One region of the Mesorhizobium sp. ESP-6-2 genome, then DNA from elsewhere that is predicted to be linked to it. Evidence: riboswitches for the same ligand, from Rfam matches in the RefSeq annotation. Region 1 holds a riboswitch; each other region holds the start of a gene.
What was found. A riboswitch is a leader RNA that binds a small molecule or an ion and turns the genes downstream of it on or off. The one in region 1 is predicted to bind cobalamin.
Positions count from the first base shown of each region.

Region 2: linked by a shared signal. The riboswitch ahead of LB532_RS29765 (aromatic ring-hydroxylating oxygenase subunit alpha) and the one ahead of LB532_RS07765 (CbtB domain-containing protein) in region 1 are both predicted to bind cobalamin.
Region 3: linked by a shared signal. The riboswitch ahead of bluB (5,6-dimethylbenzimidazole synthase) and the one ahead of LB532_RS07765 (CbtB domain-containing protein) in region 1 are both predicted to bind cobalamin.

Region 1 is NZ_JAIUGT010000002.1:525,709-531,229, reverse strand. Features, by position in the region: gene cbiB (adenosylcobinamide-phosphate synthase CbiB) at 1-220, shown strand, start outside; gene cobO (cob(I)yrinic acid a,c-diamide adenosyltransferase) at 257-871, opposite strand; gene cobU (bifunctional adenosylcobinamide kinase/adenosylcobinamide-phosphate guanylyltransferase) at 873-1,388, opposite strand; gene LB532_RS07770 (CbtA family protein) at 1,381-2,178, opposite strand; gene LB532_RS07765 (CbtB domain-containing protein) at 2,194-2,373, opposite strand; cobalamin riboswitch at 2,409-2,605, opposite strand; gene LB532_RS07760 (aromatic ring-hydroxylating oxygenase subunit alpha) at 2,740-3,909, shown strand; gene LB532_RS07755 (MFS transporter) at 3,913-5,112, opposite strand; gene LB532_RS07750 (DUF1624 domain-containing protein) at 5,344-5,521, shown strand, end outside.
Region 2 is NZ_JAIUGT010000016.1:64,290-69,810, reverse strand. Features, by position in the region: gene LB532_RS29775 (ferredoxin reductase) at 1-103, shown strand, start outside; gene LB532_RS29770 (hybrid-cluster NAD(P)-dependent oxidoreductase) at 238-1,338, opposite strand; gene LB532_RS29765 (aromatic ring-hydroxylating oxygenase subunit alpha) at 1,358-2,605, opposite strand; cobalamin riboswitch at 2,736-2,938, opposite strand; gene LB532_RS29760 (DUF680 domain-containing protein) at 3,418-3,615, shown strand; gene LB532_RS29755 (DUF680 domain-containing protein) at 3,686-3,892, shown strand; gene LB532_RS29750 (DUF680 domain-containing protein) at 3,961-4,167, shown strand; gene LB532_RS29745 (DUF680 domain-containing protein) at 4,238-4,474, shown strand; gene LB532_RS29740 (ABC transporter ATP-binding protein) at 4,572-5,521, opposite strand, start outside.
Region 3 is NZ_JAIUGT010000004.1:212,662-218,182, forward strand. Features, by position in the region: gene dxs (1-deoxy-D-xylulose-5-phosphate synthase) at 1-72, opposite strand, end outside; gene LB532_RS13500 (pirin family protein) at 151-1,071, opposite strand; gene LB532_RS13505 (DUF2277 domain-containing protein) at 1,112-1,378, opposite strand; gene LB532_RS13510 (exodeoxyribonuclease VII small subunit) at 1,477-1,728, opposite strand; gene LB532_RS13515 (histone deacetylase family protein) at 1,732-2,658, opposite strand; cobalamin riboswitch at 2,781-2,961, shown strand; gene bluB (5,6-dimethylbenzimidazole synthase) at 3,010-3,762, shown strand; gene LB532_RS13525 (TetR/AcrR family transcriptional regulator) at 3,848-4,453, opposite strand; gene LB532_RS13530 (MFS transporter) at 4,574-5,521, shown strand, end outside.

The DNA of each region.
Region 1 (5,521 bases):
CTGGCCGGAGGCGGCGATGGCCGGCGCACTTGGCCTGGCGCTCGCCGGGCCGCGCAGCTATGGCGGCGTAACGGTCGACGACGCGTTCATGGGCGAAGGCGGCCGGCGCGAAGCCGACAGCATCGACATAAGGCGGGCACTGAAACTTTATCGTGTCGCCGACTGCCTGTTGATCGCGCTGTGCGGGGTGATTTCGGTCGTTGTCATGGTTGTGACCTAACCTTACCCTCCCCCTTGTGGGGAGGGTAAGGAACGCTCAGAACTCGATCCCCTGCTGCGCCTTCACGCCCGCCGCGAAATGGTGCTTGGTCAGCCCCATCTCGGTGACCAGGTCGGCCGCCTCGACCAGCGCCGGCTTGGCGTTGCGACCGGTGACGACGACATGCAGGCCCTCGCGGCGCGCCTTCAGCGCGGCAACCACCTTCTCCAGATCGAGATACTCGTAGCGCAGCGCGATGTTGAGTTCGTCGAGCACGACGAGACTGATCGACGGATCGGCCATCAGCTCCAGCGCCTTGGCCCAGGCGGCCTCGGCCGCCGCGATGTCGCGCTTCAGATCCTGCGTCTCCCAGGTGAACCCCTCGCCCATCGCGTGCCAGACGACGCGGTCGCCGAATGCGGCGAAGGCCTCCTTCTCACCCGTATGCCATTTGCCCTTGATGAACTGGACGACGCCGACGCGCTTGCCGTAGCCGAGCATGCGCAGCGCCAAGCCGAAGGCAGCCGTGGTCTTGCCCTTACCCGGGCCGGTGTTGACGATCAGCAGTCCCTTTTCGACCGTCTTGCTCGCCACCTCGGCATCCTGCACCGCCTTGCGCTTGGCCATCTTGGCGCGGTGGCGCTCTTCGTCCTTTTCGTCGATGTCGGTCATGTCACTTCACCTTGAGCGGCAGCCCCGCCACCATCAGCAGCACTATGTCGGCAATCGCGGCGACCTGCTGGTTGAGGCGGCCGGCGGCGTCGCGGAACCGGCGCGCCAGCGCATTGTCTGGCACGATGCCTTGTCCGACCTCATTGGATACCACGAACCAGGGCCCGCGCGGCCGCGACAGCATGTCAGCCAGCCGCCGGCATTCGCCCTCTACATCATGTTCGGCCAGCATGTGATTGGTCAGCCAGAGCGTCAGGCAGTCGATAAGCACCGGCTGGTCCTCCGGCAAGATCTCCAATGCACCGACAAGGTCGAGCGGTGCATCAATGGTCGTCCAGCCCTCGCCGCGCCGCGACCGGTGCAACGCGATGCGCTGCCGCATCTCGTCGTCATAGGCTTGCGCCGTGGCGATGTAGGTCCATGGCGAAGGCAAGGCCGTCATCAGCGTTTCGGCGTGCGCGCTCTTGCCGGAGCGCGCACCACCGATGATGAAGGTCAGTCTTCCGCGATCAGGCAAAGCTGTCGCGCAGACTCGTCGCGGTGCCGGTGAAGCGTCCACGCACCACGCCGACGGCAGCGCCGAGCACGAGCCAGAAGACTAGGTTGGTCACAGTTACCGCCACCACGAACTGATGATGCAGGCCTTCCGGAATCGGCGTCTCGAAACTGTCGGGCTGCGGCGCGCCGACAATATGCGGCGCGACGATCAACACCACGCCCAGAATCGCCAGCGGCAGCGATTTGCGGAAGGCGATCAGGGCAAGGCCGATCGCCGTTGCCGCCACCGTTGCCGTCCACCAGATCTGGCGCGGCAGAAGCTCGGCGGCAGGCATGGCCGGCAGTTCCGGCGGCAGGCCGAGGCCCGGCGCCAGCGTGAACACGGCAAAGCCGGCCAGTCCCCAGAACACGCCCTGGCGCCAGTTGCCGATGCCGCCGGCGAATTCCGAAACCGCGACCAGGACCAGCGCGAAGCCGATGCCGGTGACGATGTTGGCAAGCACGCTGAAGGCGAAACGCTCGAAGCCGTCGGCCGGCGCCCAGCCTTCCTCTTCAGCCGGAGCAGCTTCAGCGGGTGCCGGCGCCGCGGAGCTCATGGCGTTACCCGCCGGGGCGGCAGCGCTCATGGCGTTGTTGTCGGTCGCGGCCGGTGCGGTATGGTCATGGTGATGGCCGCCGCCGGCCTGTTCGTAGACTTCCGCCTTCAGGATCAACGGCACGGTGGCATAGGCCTGCATGCAGGCGAGAACGACACCGGCCACAAGCCCTGCGATCGCCGCGATGAACACGACGTTGCGAAACAGGTTCATGATGTCAAATCCCTATCAGTGGCAGGGAAACGCCATCGAGTGGCGATAGTCGTGCGCGGCATTGTGGACCGCGTCGATATGCGAGAAACCGACAAAGCCGACGACGAAAATGCCGAGCAGCGCCGCGAGCGCGAGTTGCAAGAGGCGCGACTGCGAGGAGATGGAGGCGCCGAGGGAGACGGAAGCGGTATTCATGTCTTGTCCTTTCACCCTCCACCCGAGGGCATCGAAGTCAGTTTCCTGTCGCCGGCAGGTCTCCTGGCTCGCGGATCAGCGCCCTTCCCCACCTTCCCGAAGAAAATCTTCAGTGGCATATGGAGAGGACTACCGCACACAGTTGCGGGGGCAGCCACGGCATTGGGCAGCAAATCCGCCCGCACCGCATTCCCTCTTGGCTCCAATCGGAACCGACGACGAAGGTGACTATAGGGAAAATCGCCGCATCCGGCAAACCAAATTCCGACGGCGACAAGCGCTTTAGCGCCGTCCGGCCGCTTGCTCCGCTGCAATTGACAATTTCCGTGGCCGGGTGTCGGCTGCCATCCTCACAGGAGGCCAGCCATGCAGCCCGTCCAGAGCCAGCACGCCCCCTACAACGGCCTCACCCGGGCCGAGCCGACATTGCCGTCCTCGGCCTATTGGGATGCGGCGGCCTACCAGCGCGACCTCGACGCCATCTGGTACAGGAACTGGCTGCTCGTCTGCCGTGGGGCCGACCTTGCCCAGCCGCTCGCCTTTCGCACCTTCCGCGTCGGCACCCAGGAGGTCGTCGTGCTGCGCGACGACACCGGCGAGCTACGCGCCTTCCACAACACGTGCCGGCATCGCGGCTCGCAGCTTTGCCAGGAAAGTGCTGGCCGGTTGAAGGCGCGGCTGATCACCTGCCCCTATCACGCATGGTCCTATTCGCTGCGCGGCGATCTCGTACGCGTGCCGTCGAAAACGCTGCCCGAAGGCTTCGACAAGGCGGACCATCCGCTCTATCGCGTCTCGCTGTCGGTCTGGCGCGGCTTCGTCTTCGTCAATCTGGCGGAAGATGCCGCCGGCTCGGCGCACTCATCCTTCGACCAGGCCTCCGGCGATCTCGGCAACTGGCCGCTGGAATCGCTGACATCAGGCCATGTGCTGCGCAAGGTGATGAACTGCAATTGGAAGATCTTCTGGGAAAATTTCAACGAGTGCCTGCATTGCCCCGGCGTCCACAAGGACCTGTCGCGGCTGGTTCCGATCTATGGCCGCGGCCTGATGGGCCGGCATGACGACCCCGAATGGACCCGCCATGCCGACAATGACGCGCCGGAATTTTCCGGCGGGCTGCGGGCGGGTGCCGAGACATGGTCGCGCGACGGCCAGGCGCATGGGCCGGTCTTTTCGGGCCTCACACCGGCCGAGCGCGCCGCCGGCCAGACCTACGCCACCAGCCTGCCCTCTATGTTCATCGTCGGCCACGTCGACTATGTCAGGTCAGTACGGCTGGTGCCGCTTGGCCCCGAGCAGACCGAGTTGACCGCCGAATGGCTGTTCGCGCCCGAGGCGTTGGCCGCCACCGACATCGACAATATCGTCGGCTTCGGCACCCAGGTGCTGGAGGAGGATGCCGCGATCTGCGAGGTCAACCAGAAAGGGCTGCGCTCCATGCGCCACAAGGCCGGCGTGCTGATGCCGGAGGAGTACGACCTTCACCGCTTCCACGACTGGGTGCGCGAACGGCACGCTGCGCTTGTGCCGTAAGCTTCACAGCGACTTCGGCAGATACCGCCAGGTGACATAGCCGCAGACCGCCGCAAGCAGGCCGAGCGTGACGAAAACCGAGCCGAGGCCAAAAAAGGCCAGCACCACTGAATAGACCAGCGGCGGCGTCAGTTCGGAAAAATCGAGATAGGTGCGGTAGACCGCAGCCATCTGCGCGCGCTCGTAAGAACGCACGGAGCGCATGAAGGCGGTCGAGCCCAGCGCGTCGAGCGCGATGGTGAAGAAGGCGCCGCATAGCAGGAAGGCGCCGGTGATGAGCGGCGCGCTTTCGCCGACGGCACCCGCCGCCAGCAGCATCGCCGACATGGCGAAATAGGCAAATGTCATGGTCCTGCGGCCGCCGAAGCGCTTGCCCGCCTTGCCCCAGAAAATCGCCATGAACAAAAGCGCGTTGCCCGCCGAAACCAGAATGCCGCCGGCCAGTTCGCCCTCGCCGGTGATGACCATGAACAGCGGTCCGTAGACGAAGAAGGTCGTCCAGAAGCAGGAGCGGCCGAAGGCGATCAGCCAGGCCAGCCTCAGCCTCGGCTGCGCGACGAAGCGGCCGATATTGGCCAGCGGATTGACCGGGCGCGTCTTGCCCGGCCGGATCGAGGGATTGTCGCCGAGCCGGTAGGTCCAGAACAACGCCAGCAGGGCCAAGGCGAATACGGCGACCGCGCCATGCGCGGCATAGATGCCGAAGCGCGTGTAGAGAAAGATGCCGAGCGTCGGCCCACCCGTCCAGGCAAACATCGACCACGCCATGCGCAGCGATTCGGCCTGCATGAAATCGGTCTTGCGGATGTGGTCCATGATGTAAAGGTTGAGCGTGATCGACAGCGCGCTGGCGCCCATGACACGGCATAGCATGCCGGCCAATTGCCCGGCGAGCGTATGCGTGACGAAGAACAACGAGCCGATCGCCAGCAGGCAGGCGCCCGCCGTGTAGACCCAACGCCGGGCGAAGCGCTGGATCAGCATCGGCATGAACAAGGTCACCGACAGGCCGAGCATCGCCACGATGGTGTAGAGGATCGAGACGATCTGCTCATTGTGGAGGATCTCGTAGGCCTGGATCGGGATGACGCTCGACACCGTGGCGCGAGCGAAGGATTCGACCGCGTAGAGCGAGGCGAAGGTGCGGGCATCCGCGGCCTTGAGGGCCGGTAGCCAGATCGGATGGCGCACATGCGTGGACATTGCTTCCCCAAAGCAGAATCACCAGCCAAATCTGCGGCCATCATTTCGCGACCGGTAACAGGAAACCGACGTGCCCCGGTTAAAACGAAGCCGGTCAAAGGCTTTCCCGTGCTGGCCTAAAGGGGTGCCTGATGCAGCGCCGGCTGACCGTCCGTATCGAAGCTCACGGCCTTCTTTTGTCCGGCGTAACCGTGATAGTCCTCGTGCGGGGCTGAATCAGATCGCGAGACCATGAGCATCCAGACGCCGACCATGCCCGCCGCGGAGTTGCCGAAGACCAAGCGCATCGTCGCCATCGACATGCTGCGCGGCATCGCGCTGATCGCCATGGCGAGCTACCATTTCACCTGGGACCTGGAATTCTTCGGCTACACCGATCCCGGCCTGACCGCCTTCGGCTGGTGGAAGT
Region 2 (5,521 bases), on a different contig from region 1:
CTTTGTCTGCGGCTCCAACGCGTTCGTGTCCGCCGCCGCCCAGGCGCTGATCGATGCCGGCATTCCAGCGGCTATCATCCGGACGGAGCGCTACGGCGTCTGAGATCTCCGGCTGCCGCCGCTCCTTGGGTGCAGCGGCGCGCAGATGGGGTTGTCGGCCGTCCCACAGCCTTGCAGCAGGAAAGGATCAAACACTTGACCCCTCCTTGCAAGAAAGAGCGGCCAGGCCAGCGGCTCTCAGGCCTCGATGTCAAGCGCCGAGAGCGGCTTGGAGCAGCAGGCGAGAATGAAGCCGTCCTCGATCTCATGATCGAGGATGCCGCCATTGTGGCTCATCTCGACCTCGCCTGAGAGCTTCTTGACTTTGCAGGTTCCGCACAGGCCGAATTCGCATGCGGCGGGGATTCTGACTCCCGAGGCGCGCGCCGTCTGCAGCACCGTCTGGCCGGCGACGCATGCGGCATCGACATCCGAAATCGAGAACCGGATCGGCGTCGCGGCTTCGACAGGAATGGCTGCGCCGTCTCCAGTCGGCGAGGCGAACGGCGCCGGGATTTCCTCCACCAGCGGCGCTGCAAAGCTCTCCTGATGGTATCTCGCCATGTCGAAGCCGGCGGCTTCGAGCATGCCGCGCACGGCACGCATGAAGGGGTCGGGGCCGCAGCAGAAGATTTCGCGCTCTCGGAAATCGGGCGCCAAAATCGGCAGCCGGATGGCATCGATGCGGCCCATATGGCCGAACCAGCCCTCCCGGCTCGACCGCTCCTCGATCATGAAACCGAGCGACAGGCCGGGCATGTGGCTGCCGAGCAATTCCAGCTCCCTGCGGAAGATGATCTCTTCGGGGCGGCGGGCGCAGTTGACGAAGCCGACATCGGTCCATGGCGCGCAGTCATTCAGCCAGCGCAGCATCGACATCATCGGCGTCACGCCGGAGCCGGCCGAAATGAACAGATATTTGGCCGCCGGGTGGCTGTGCAGCGAAAAGTCTCCGGCCGGCCCATACGCCTTGACGTGCGAACCAGGCCTCAAATGGTCGAACATCCAGCGCGTGCCAGTGCTGCCGGCCTGCGCCTTCACCGTCACCGCGATCGAGAACGGCCGCGAAGGCGAAGACGACAGCGTGTAGGTGCGCATCAGCAACCCATCCGCTGTCGGCAGTTCCAGCGTCACGAACTGGCCCGGCTTGTAGCGGAACCAGGTCTGGTTGTCGGAGCGGAAGGTGAAGGTCTTTACATCAGGCGCCTCGTCGCTCACGCCGATCACTTCCAGCACCTGGAGCCTGTCGTTCCAGGGCGCCATCTGATCGAGATGGCGATAGAGGCCGAGATCCGTCATCGCATTCATCCCTCACCTCTCAAGCAACGCTGCGCAGGGCCGGCCGGCCGTCTTCGGCGAGCCGCGGACCGATGAAACGCGCGTACCAGTCGACGAACTGGAGGACGCCGCCTTCGTGCAGTTCGGAATAGGGACCGGGTTCATAGGCCGGCGACAGGATGCCGAAGGCGTTTTCCTCGACGATGCGGCGGTCCTGGTCGTTGGTCTCGGTCCAGACATGGGTGAGTTCGGCGAGGTCATAGTCGACGCCCTCGACCGCGTCCTTGTGAACCAGCCATTTGGTCGTCACCGCGGTCTCAGTGGCGCTGATCGGCAGCACGCGGAAGGTGACGGCGTGGTCGCCGAGGATGTGGTTCCAGGTCGTCGGATAGTGATAGAGCAGCAACGAGCCGATGCGGTCGGTGGCAACGCTGTCGGACAGGTTCTTCTTGACCGCGCGTTTTCCCGTCATCGTGTAACTGACGGCATCGCGCAGCAGCGGCGCGCGGGTGGCACGGTATTGTCCGGCCGGGTCGATGCGGAACTCGCTCGGCAGGCCGGCGGCCTCGCATTTGGCCCAGTGCGCCAGCATCTCCGGGTCGCTGTCGGCGCCTTGCACGCCGGTCACGGTCGGCGCCTCAGGAAAGGTCTTGCAGAGCTCCGGATGGTTGCCGGCGCAATGATAGCATTCGCGGTTGTTTTCCCAGACCAGCTTCCAATTGCCCTTCTCGACGATGGTGCTCTCGAAGGCGACCTTTGCTTCGCGCAGCCGGTGCGGCGCCAAATAGGGTTCGATCATCGTCCGCATCGGCGCGAAATCCGCCGGCTCGTCGGCGAGGCAAATGAAGATGTAGCCGCCGACGCTTTCGCAGGCGACCGGCTTCAGGCCGAACTGGCTCTTGTCGAAGCCCTCGGCCATCTGCCTGGCGAACAGCAGCCTGCCGTCCAGTTCATAGGTCCACTGATGGTAGGGGCAGACGAGCTTCGCCGCCGTGCCCTTGTCGGTGTTGCAGACGCGGCTGCCGCGATGGCGGCAAGAATTGTGGAAGGCGTTGATGTTGCCCTTCTGGTCGCGCACCAGCACGACAGGATAGTCGCCGATCTGCACGGTGATGAAGCTGCCGGGCCTGGGCAGTTCGCAATCATGGCCGATGAACAGCCAGTCGCGGTACCAGATCAGCTCCATGTCGAGCTTGAAGTAATCGGCGTCGGTATAGAAGGGCTGCTCGAGTGAGAAGCCGTCCCTGCGGCCTTGCAGCCGTTTCAGCATGTCGTTGCGCGCATCCATGTCCTGTCCTCGCATTGAAGTCCTGTCCTCACATTGAAGGACTGAACGGAGGGGAGAGAGGAAGGATCAAGCCGCGCGCCGGCTTGCGCCGGACATGCACCATCCGCCTCTTGACCGCCCGCCGCGATCAGTCGAGTCCAACATCTCAGGCTGGTTTCCGGGCTCTGGAGCTGTCCTTGCGGACTGTCGCGACACCTTCCCAGGCCTTTGCCCAGTGGTCTCCCGTTGCGACCTGAACTCCACCACCGTTGCGGGGGCAGCGCCGGATTCTGACCGGCTTCCCAATTCTCCGCCTCGTCGTCACGCGGCGGCACCTGAGATGGCAGGATCTAACCATGATCGCCGACTTGTCGTCGGCATGAAAACGACATCGCATCCATGCCGCGCGACACGCATGGGAAACGGTGCGGCCGTCGTTGAAGGGGCAGAAAGGCTCGGCTCGCCGCCTCGGAATTCAACTCGTGGCGGACCAAAAAAGGTTAACAGTTTCGAAAAGTGACTATTAGCGTCCACTAAAATCGAACCGAACGGTTCGTTTCTGTTGACGATGCGTGCAGGACGGTGTGAACACTGGGCCTTCGACACAGTTGGTGATCGCACGGTCTGTTAAAATAAGTACTTGATAATAAAGGGAAAAAAACGAATGTAGAAGGCCTTGGCACAATTTCAAGTGGTGGAAACTTGGTCCACACGGAAAAACTTCGTGATTGGAAATGGCGCCATGGCTTTCCCACATCGGGGCTGTCCGAACGACGCGATTTCCTCCCAAGACACGCCGCTAGACGGACGGAAAAATACTGGAGTATCAAAAAATGAAAAAGATCATTCTCACTGCCGCCGCCCTTCTGGCTGTTTCCGGCAGCGCCTTCGCTGGTAGCGACCACTATGGTTCGAATGCCCCTGCGGCCACCGCCGTCGACAGCTCGTACACCGCTTCGACCAAGAAGTCGGAACCGGCTGCCCAGACGCCTGTCCAGGGCGCCGATCGCAACCTCTTCGGCAACAACTAAATAGCCGATCTCCAGTTGACGGCGGGCCTTCCGCCGTCCTGGCGGAATTTGAGAATTCAGGAGACTTGAAATGAAGAAGATCATCCTTGCTGCCGCCGCCGTTCTGGCCGTTTCGGGCAGTGCTTTCGCCAGCAGCGACAACTATGGCTCCAATGGCGCCAACCAGCCTGCCGTCACCTCGACCGACAGCTCGTACACCGCTTCGACCAGGAAGTCGGAACCGGCTGCCCAGGCCCCTGTTCAGGGTGCCGACCGTAACCTCTTCGGCAACAACTAACAGCCGATCTCCAGTTGACGGCGGCCTTCCGCCGTCCTGGCGAAATTTGAGAATTCAGGAGACTTGAAATGAAGAAGATCATCCTTGCTGCCGCCGCCGTTCTGGCCGTTTCGGGCAGCGCTTTCGCCGGCAGCGACAACTATGGCTCCAATGGCGCCAATCAGCCCGCGGCCACCTCGACCGACAGCTCGTACACCGCTTCGACCAGGAAGTCGGAACCGGCTGCCCAGGCCCCTGCTCAGGGTGCCGACCGTAACCTCTTCGGCAACAACTAACAGCCGATCCTTCAGCAGCTGGCGGGTAAGCCCGCCACTGCGTGGAATTTGAGAATTCAGGAGACTTGAAATGAAGAAGATCATCCTTGCCGCCGCCGCCGTTCTGGCCGTTTCCGGCAGCGCTTTGGCCGCCAGCGACAACTACGGCTCCAATGGTGCCAACCAGCCTGCCGTCACCTCGGTCGACAAGTCGCACACGGCTTCGATCCGCGACAGCGGTTCGCCCGTCTACAAGCTGCTCAATTCGTCGGGTGACGTACAGAAGTCCGCCCCTCAGGGCAGTGACCGGAATCTCTTCGGCCACTAACGGCTGAAGCTGATACCAAACAGGAGCGGGGGGGGTTGCCCCCCGCTCCTGTTTTTGCGTGGCCGGCAATTAATTCATGTAAATTCATGGCCTGCTCTCAGGCTGCCTTCGCTTCCGTCTCGTGCAGCGCGAAGGATCGCCCATCCGCGTCGAAGATATGAAGGTCTCCGGCGTCGGCGCTCAGCCGCAGCGTCGCCCCGCGCTTGACCTCGACATTGCCCGGCAGCTTGGTCACCAGCGGCAGGTCGGCGCGGCCGATGTCGACATAGACGAGTTGCACCTCGCCGAGCTGCTCGACATAGTCCACCGTCCCTTCGAACAGGTAGTCCGTGCCGCTGGCGATCGCCAGGTCCTCCGGCCGCACGCCGAAGCTCACCGACGCGCCCTTGGCCGAGGCCGGCGTCGCGATCGGCACCGTAGCCTTGCGGCCGCCGACATGACTGATGACGGTCGGATTGCCCGATTTGTCGATGGTCGCCGGCAGGATGTTCATGGCCGGCGAGCCGATGAACTGGGCAACGAACAGATTGCCGGGTTTCTTGTAGAGTTCCATCGGCGTGCCGACCTGCTCGATATGGCCCTCCTTCAGCACCACGATGCGGTCGGCCAGCGTCATCGCCTCGACCTGGTCGTGGGTGACGTAGATCATGGTGGTGTTGGGCATCGATTCCTTGAGCTTGGCGATCTCGATGCGGGTGGCGACGCGCAGCGCCGCGTCGAGATTCGACAGCGGTTCGTCGAACAGGAACACTTTCGGGTTGCGCACGATGGCGCGGCCGATGGCCACGCGCTGGCGCTGGCCGCCGGACATCGCCTTGGGCAGGCGGTCGAGATAGTTGGTCAGCTGCAGGATCTCTGCCGCCTGGCGCACGCGCTTGTCGATCTCGGCCTTGCTTTCCTTGCCGATCTTCATCGAGAACGCCATGTTGTCATAGACTGTCATATGCGGATAAAGCGCGTAGGACTGGAACACCATGGCGATGCCGCGCTTCGACGGCGGCACGTCGTTGACCACCTCGCCGGCTATTCGGAGCTCGCCCGAGGTGA
Region 3 (5,521 bases), on a different contig from region 1:
CGGGATGCGGACCTTGTCGAGAAGCGGCGTATGCGGCGTTGCGTTCACGGGTAGGCCCAGGCTTCTGTTCATGCGGGGGATAGGCCGCCGTCAGGCGAAAGTAAATGCCTGTCAAATGACGCGGAAGGCACGGCCCTGTCGTCGATTTCCTCAGCCTTCCGGCAGTGGAATGAACTCTTTCTCATCGCCGGGAACGATGTCGAAGCGGCCGGTCTTCCATTCTTGCTTGGCCTGTTCGATGCGCTCCTTGGAGGACGAGACGAAATTCCACCAGATGTAGCGCTTCGAGCCCAGCGAGGCGCCGCCGAACAGCATGAAATGGGCACCGGCCTGTGAGGCTACGACGATCTCGTCGCCGGGCCGGAACACCAGCAGCCGTTCGGCCGGAAACACGTCGCCGGAAATCGAGACCTCGCCTTCCAGCGTGTAGATGGCGCGTTCTTCCGCGTCGGCCGGGATTTTGACGCTGGCGCCCGGCGCCAGCCTGAGGTCAGCGTAAAGCGTCTCGGAATCGGCCCGCACCGGGGAACGCAGCCCCTGGAAATCGCCGATGACGACGCGGCCACCGACGCCTTCCGCGTCAATGTCGGGAAGCCGCGCGACAGCGGTGTTCTCGAACACCGGCGCCACTTCCTCCTTGCCGTCCGGCAGCGCCAGCCATGTCTGCAGGCCCGAGACCGACATCGGCGCGCCACGCAGTTCTTCCGGCGTGCGCTCCGAATGGACGATGCCGCGGCCGGCGGTCATCAGGTTCACGTCACCCGGCTCGATCACCATTTCGGTGCCGAGCGAATCGCGATGCCTGATCCTGCCATCGAACAGGTAGGTGACCGTCGACAGGCCGATATGCGGATGCGGCCGGACGTCGAGCGCCTGACCGGCGCGCAGGATGGCAGGCCCCATGCGGTCGAAGAAGATGAAGGGACCGACCAGCCGCCTTCTGGCGGTCGGCAAGGCACGGCGAACCTGAAAACCGCCAATGTCCTTGGCGTTCGGAATGACCATCAATTCGATCTGGTCGCTGGCAAAGGCGTCGCCTATTTCGGGGTCCTTCCCGGGGAAGAAGCTCATGAACTCTCCTTGTCAGCGGTCGATGGCTGCTTTGGGCAGATCAGGCAAAGCGGATCGCCGCCTTCGCCCGCAGCTTGGCCGCAACCTCCTCGCGATTGCGCGGATGCTGGTTGGTTTCAAGCGAATCGAGAAGCTCGCGCGCCGACGCCGCGATAGCCTCGACGGCATGGTCGAAGGCATGCTGGTTCTGCTTCGAGGGCCGCGTCGTTCCGCTCAGCTTGCGGACGAACTGAAGGGCTGCATCGCGCACCTCGTCATCGGTTGCCGGCGGATCAAAATTGAACAGGGTCTTGATGTTTCTGCACATCGCTTCCGTATCTCCTCTTGTCCTGGAGCCGTTTCAATCGGGACGCGTTCTATCCTCAATCATGATCGTGTCAAAAACCAGAGAGACGGCTGCATGCCTCAATCCGCGTCCAGCGGCTCCGTCCCGATCGGCTTGCCGTCGCGGGACAGCCTGATCTTCTCCACCTTGTCCTCGGCCGCCTTGAGCAGCCGGTCGCAATGCACCTTCAGCGCCTCGCCGCGCTCGTAGATCCTGATCGACTGGTCGAGCGGCACATCGCCACGCTCCAGATCATCGACGATCTTCTCCAGCGCGTCGAGAGCCTGTTCGAAGCTCATCGCCTTGACGTCTTCGTTGGTTTCACCAGCCATCATTCATCCTTTCATCAGTCGCCCGACATGGGCGGCGACCGAAAATGCCAATCCTTGCAGATCGTAGCCGCCCTCGAGCAGGCTGACGAGCCGGTTGCCGCTGTGGCGCGCCGCGCGCTGCATGAGTTGGCCGGTGGCCCAGTCGAAATCATCCTCGGTCAGGTTGATCTCGGCCAGTGGGTCGCGATGATGCGCGTCGAAGCCGGCCGAAATAATGATCAGGTCGGGTGCAAAATTGTCGAGCGAGGGCAGCACGCGCGACAGGAAGGCGTCGCGGAACGCCTCGCTGCCGGTCTGCGGCGCAAGCGGCGCGTTGATGATGTTGCCGGCGCCGGTTTCGTTCTTTGCTCCGGTGCCCGGGTAGAGCGGCATCTGGTGGGTCGAACAATAAAGCACGGACGGATCGTCCCAGAAAATATCCTGCGTGCCGTTGCCGTGATGCACGTCCCAGTCGACGATGGCGACACGTTCGATATCGTGTTTGCGCTGTGCATAACGTGCGGCGATGGCCGCCGTGTTGAACAGGCAGAAGCCCATTGCCGTCGCTTTCTCCGCATGATGGCCGGGCGGCCGGGCGGCGACGAAAACGTTGTCTGCCCTGCCGGCAAAGACGTCGTCGACGGCGGCATTGGCGGCGCCGATCGCGGTGATCGCCGCTTGCCAGCTCTTCGGGCTGGCCGTTGTGTCGGCATCGATGCGGGCGATGCCCGTCTCGGGAATGGCGGCGCGTACCCGCTCGACGAAATCCCCGGGATGCGCATAGAGAATGGTGGCCTCGTCGCCTTGTGGCGCCTCGAGGCGGTCGAGCGCGGCAAAAGCCTCCTCGTCGAGCACGCGCTCGATGGCGCGCAAGCGGTCCGGCCGCTCCGGATGGCCGGGTGGCGTGATGTGCTCGAGGAAGATCGGATGGGTGTAGAGACGAGTGGCCATGCTCCCTATCTAGTGCCCCGGCGCGGCGATGGCCATGCGTTGCGGCCTGATGGCTGGGGAAAATCGCGCCTGCGTCCATTCGCGTCGCCGCGGGCGATTGGCGGCGCGGAGGCTTCGTCGTAAAGTCCCGGCCACTGCCTGGTGCCCGCCGCGAGCGGGAGAATCGGGAACACGGTTTGATACCGTGGCGTGCCCAACGCTGTAAGGGGGACCGCGCCGGTAAATGCCACTGTCGATGACGGGAAGGCGCCGGATGCGGGTTGATCCCGAGCCAGAAGACCGGCCTGGCAGGCATCGTCATCCGCATGGTCAGGCGGACGGCAGTTGATTGCAATCGCAAGGGGACAAGCGATGCCGGACGAGATGACCATCCCCGTGGGTGACGGATTCGACCAGATGGCGCGCGATGCGGTCTACCGCGCCATGTTCACGCGGCGCGATGTCCGCAGCCATTTTACATCAGAGGCCGTCGATGACGAGGTGCTGGCGCGGCTGCTGCTTGCCGCCCATCACGCGCCATCGGTCGGCTTCATGCAGCCATGGAATTTCATCGTCATTCGTGGCACCGAACGACGGGAACAGGTGCGCGCCCTGTTCCTGGCGGCGCGCGAGCAGGAATTGCCCGCTATCGAGGAAGAGCGGCGGGCGCTCTACCGCAAGCTCAAGCTGGAAGGCATCTGCGAAAGCGCGCTCAATATCTGCATCACCTGCGACCGGCGACGCTCACAGGGTTCACCGCTGGGACGCTGGCACAATCCCGAGATGGATCTCTACAGCACGGTCTGCGCGGTGCAGAATTTCTGGCTGGCGGCACGCGCCGAAGGGGTCGGGGTCGGCTGGGTCAGCATTATCGAGGCGCAGGCGTTGAAAGACCTTCTGTCGATTCCCGAGCATGTGACGCCGGTGGCCTATCTCTGTGTCGGCCGCGTCTCCGAGTTCGCGCCGAAACCGGACCTCGAAACACATGGCTGGGGTCGACGACTGCCGCTGCCCGAGCTGATCATGAGCGAGACGTTTTGCGGACAGGGCGAAGTGCCGCTCAAGTCAACGATCGCCCGCCTCAAGGCGGCAACACGGGAAAAATCTGGCAAACCCTTGATTTGATTGCCGACACGGCATGCGCAGCGCTGCCGGCGGCCTGCGCCTTGTCCTGAGCATCTGAACCTGGAAGCACCTCGGCTATCCGCCTTCAGGCGGCTCCGGTATCCTTCCTCAACAATCCTTCGAGCAGTTGCTTGAATGCCGCTACCACGGTCTTTGATGTCGCTTCCGGGTCGTTCGAATTGGCGATCCGCTGCGCCGCCTGACTGCTCGCCCCGTTGATTAGCCGCGCCGCGGTCTCAGGGTCGACGCTTGGGACCACCACCCCGTCCCCTTGCAGCATCGTCAGATGATCGGTCATGGAAGCGACGCAGGCATTGGCGTTCGGCCATTGCGCGGGGTCCCCCAGCACGGCCGGACCGTCCCGGAACATGATGCGCTGGATTTCCGGCTCCAGCGCCATTTCGATGTAGCTCGTGCATTCGTCGACGAAGCTTTGCCAGCGGGTCGGTGCTTTCGCTGCAACCTCATTCACCCGTGCCGCCATCTCGGCGTCGATCTCGGCGATGACCGCCTGCAAGAGCCCCTTCTTGTGGCCGAAATGATGATAGAGCGCACCGCGCGTCAGTCCTGCCGATGCGGTGAAATCGTCCATCGACGCTTCGGCATAGCCGATCGTTCCGAAGGCATGCCGGGCCGCGGCAATCAATTTGGCGCGGGTTTCGGCGATCATTTCCTTGCGAGGCTTGTGCATTTCTTCTGGCCTTATGCACATACGTTCCGTATGCCAATTGACATACGCAGCGTATGATCTATCTAGTGTTCATACGCATCGTATGTAATTTCCGAATCGCCTTTTGTCGAGGAACGGACCATGCAAAATCCCTACTCCGAGATCTTTCGATCCCCTGGCGCCAAGGGCTTTGCCGCTGCCGGCTTCATGGCGCGCCTGCCGATCGCCATGGCGCCGATCGGCATCGTGGCGATGCTGTCGCAGACGCGTGGCGAATACTGGCTGGCGGGTGCCGTCTCGGCGACATTCGCGCTGGCCAACGCTTTCCTGGCGCCGCAGATCTCCAGGCTGGTCGACCGCCTCGGCCAGACACGGATCGTCGTGCCCACCACCATCGTCTCCGTGGCGGCATTCCTGCTGCTGATTGCGTCGGCCAACCAGGATTGGCCGGTATGGACATTGTTCGTGTCGGCGCTGCTGGCCGCGGCCATGCCCAGCATGCCGGCAATGGTGCGCGCGCGCTGGACCGAGCTTTTTCGCGGCCGGCCGGAGATGAACACCGCCTTCGCCTTCGAATCGGCGGCCGACGAGCTGGTCTATATCGCCGGTGCGTCGCTGTCGGTGGGCCTCAGTGCGGCGCTGTTTCCGGAAGCAGGCATGCTGGCGAGCACTTTGTTTCTCGCCTTGGGCTCCATAGCGTTCATTCTGCAGCGATCGACCGAACCAAGAGTGCGGCCGGCGGACCATGGTTCGGCCGGCTCGGCGATCCGCCTGCGGCCGGTACAGATCATCACCTTCGCCCTGATCTTCATCGGCGCGACCTTCGCGACGACGGAAGTGAGCACCGTGGCGATCACCAAGGAGTTCGGCCAAGCCGGTGCCGCAAGCCTGGTGATCGGCGTTTATGCGCTGGGATCGTTCGTGTTGGGCATCGTGGTCGGCGCACTCAACCTCAAGACGCCGCTACAGCGCCAGCTGGCCGTGGCGGTCGCGATCATCGCGGTCAGCACGCTTTTGCCGCTCACCGCCGACAGCGTGCCGCTGCTGGCGGTGACCGTCTTCATCAGCGGCGTGGCGATCTCGCCGACT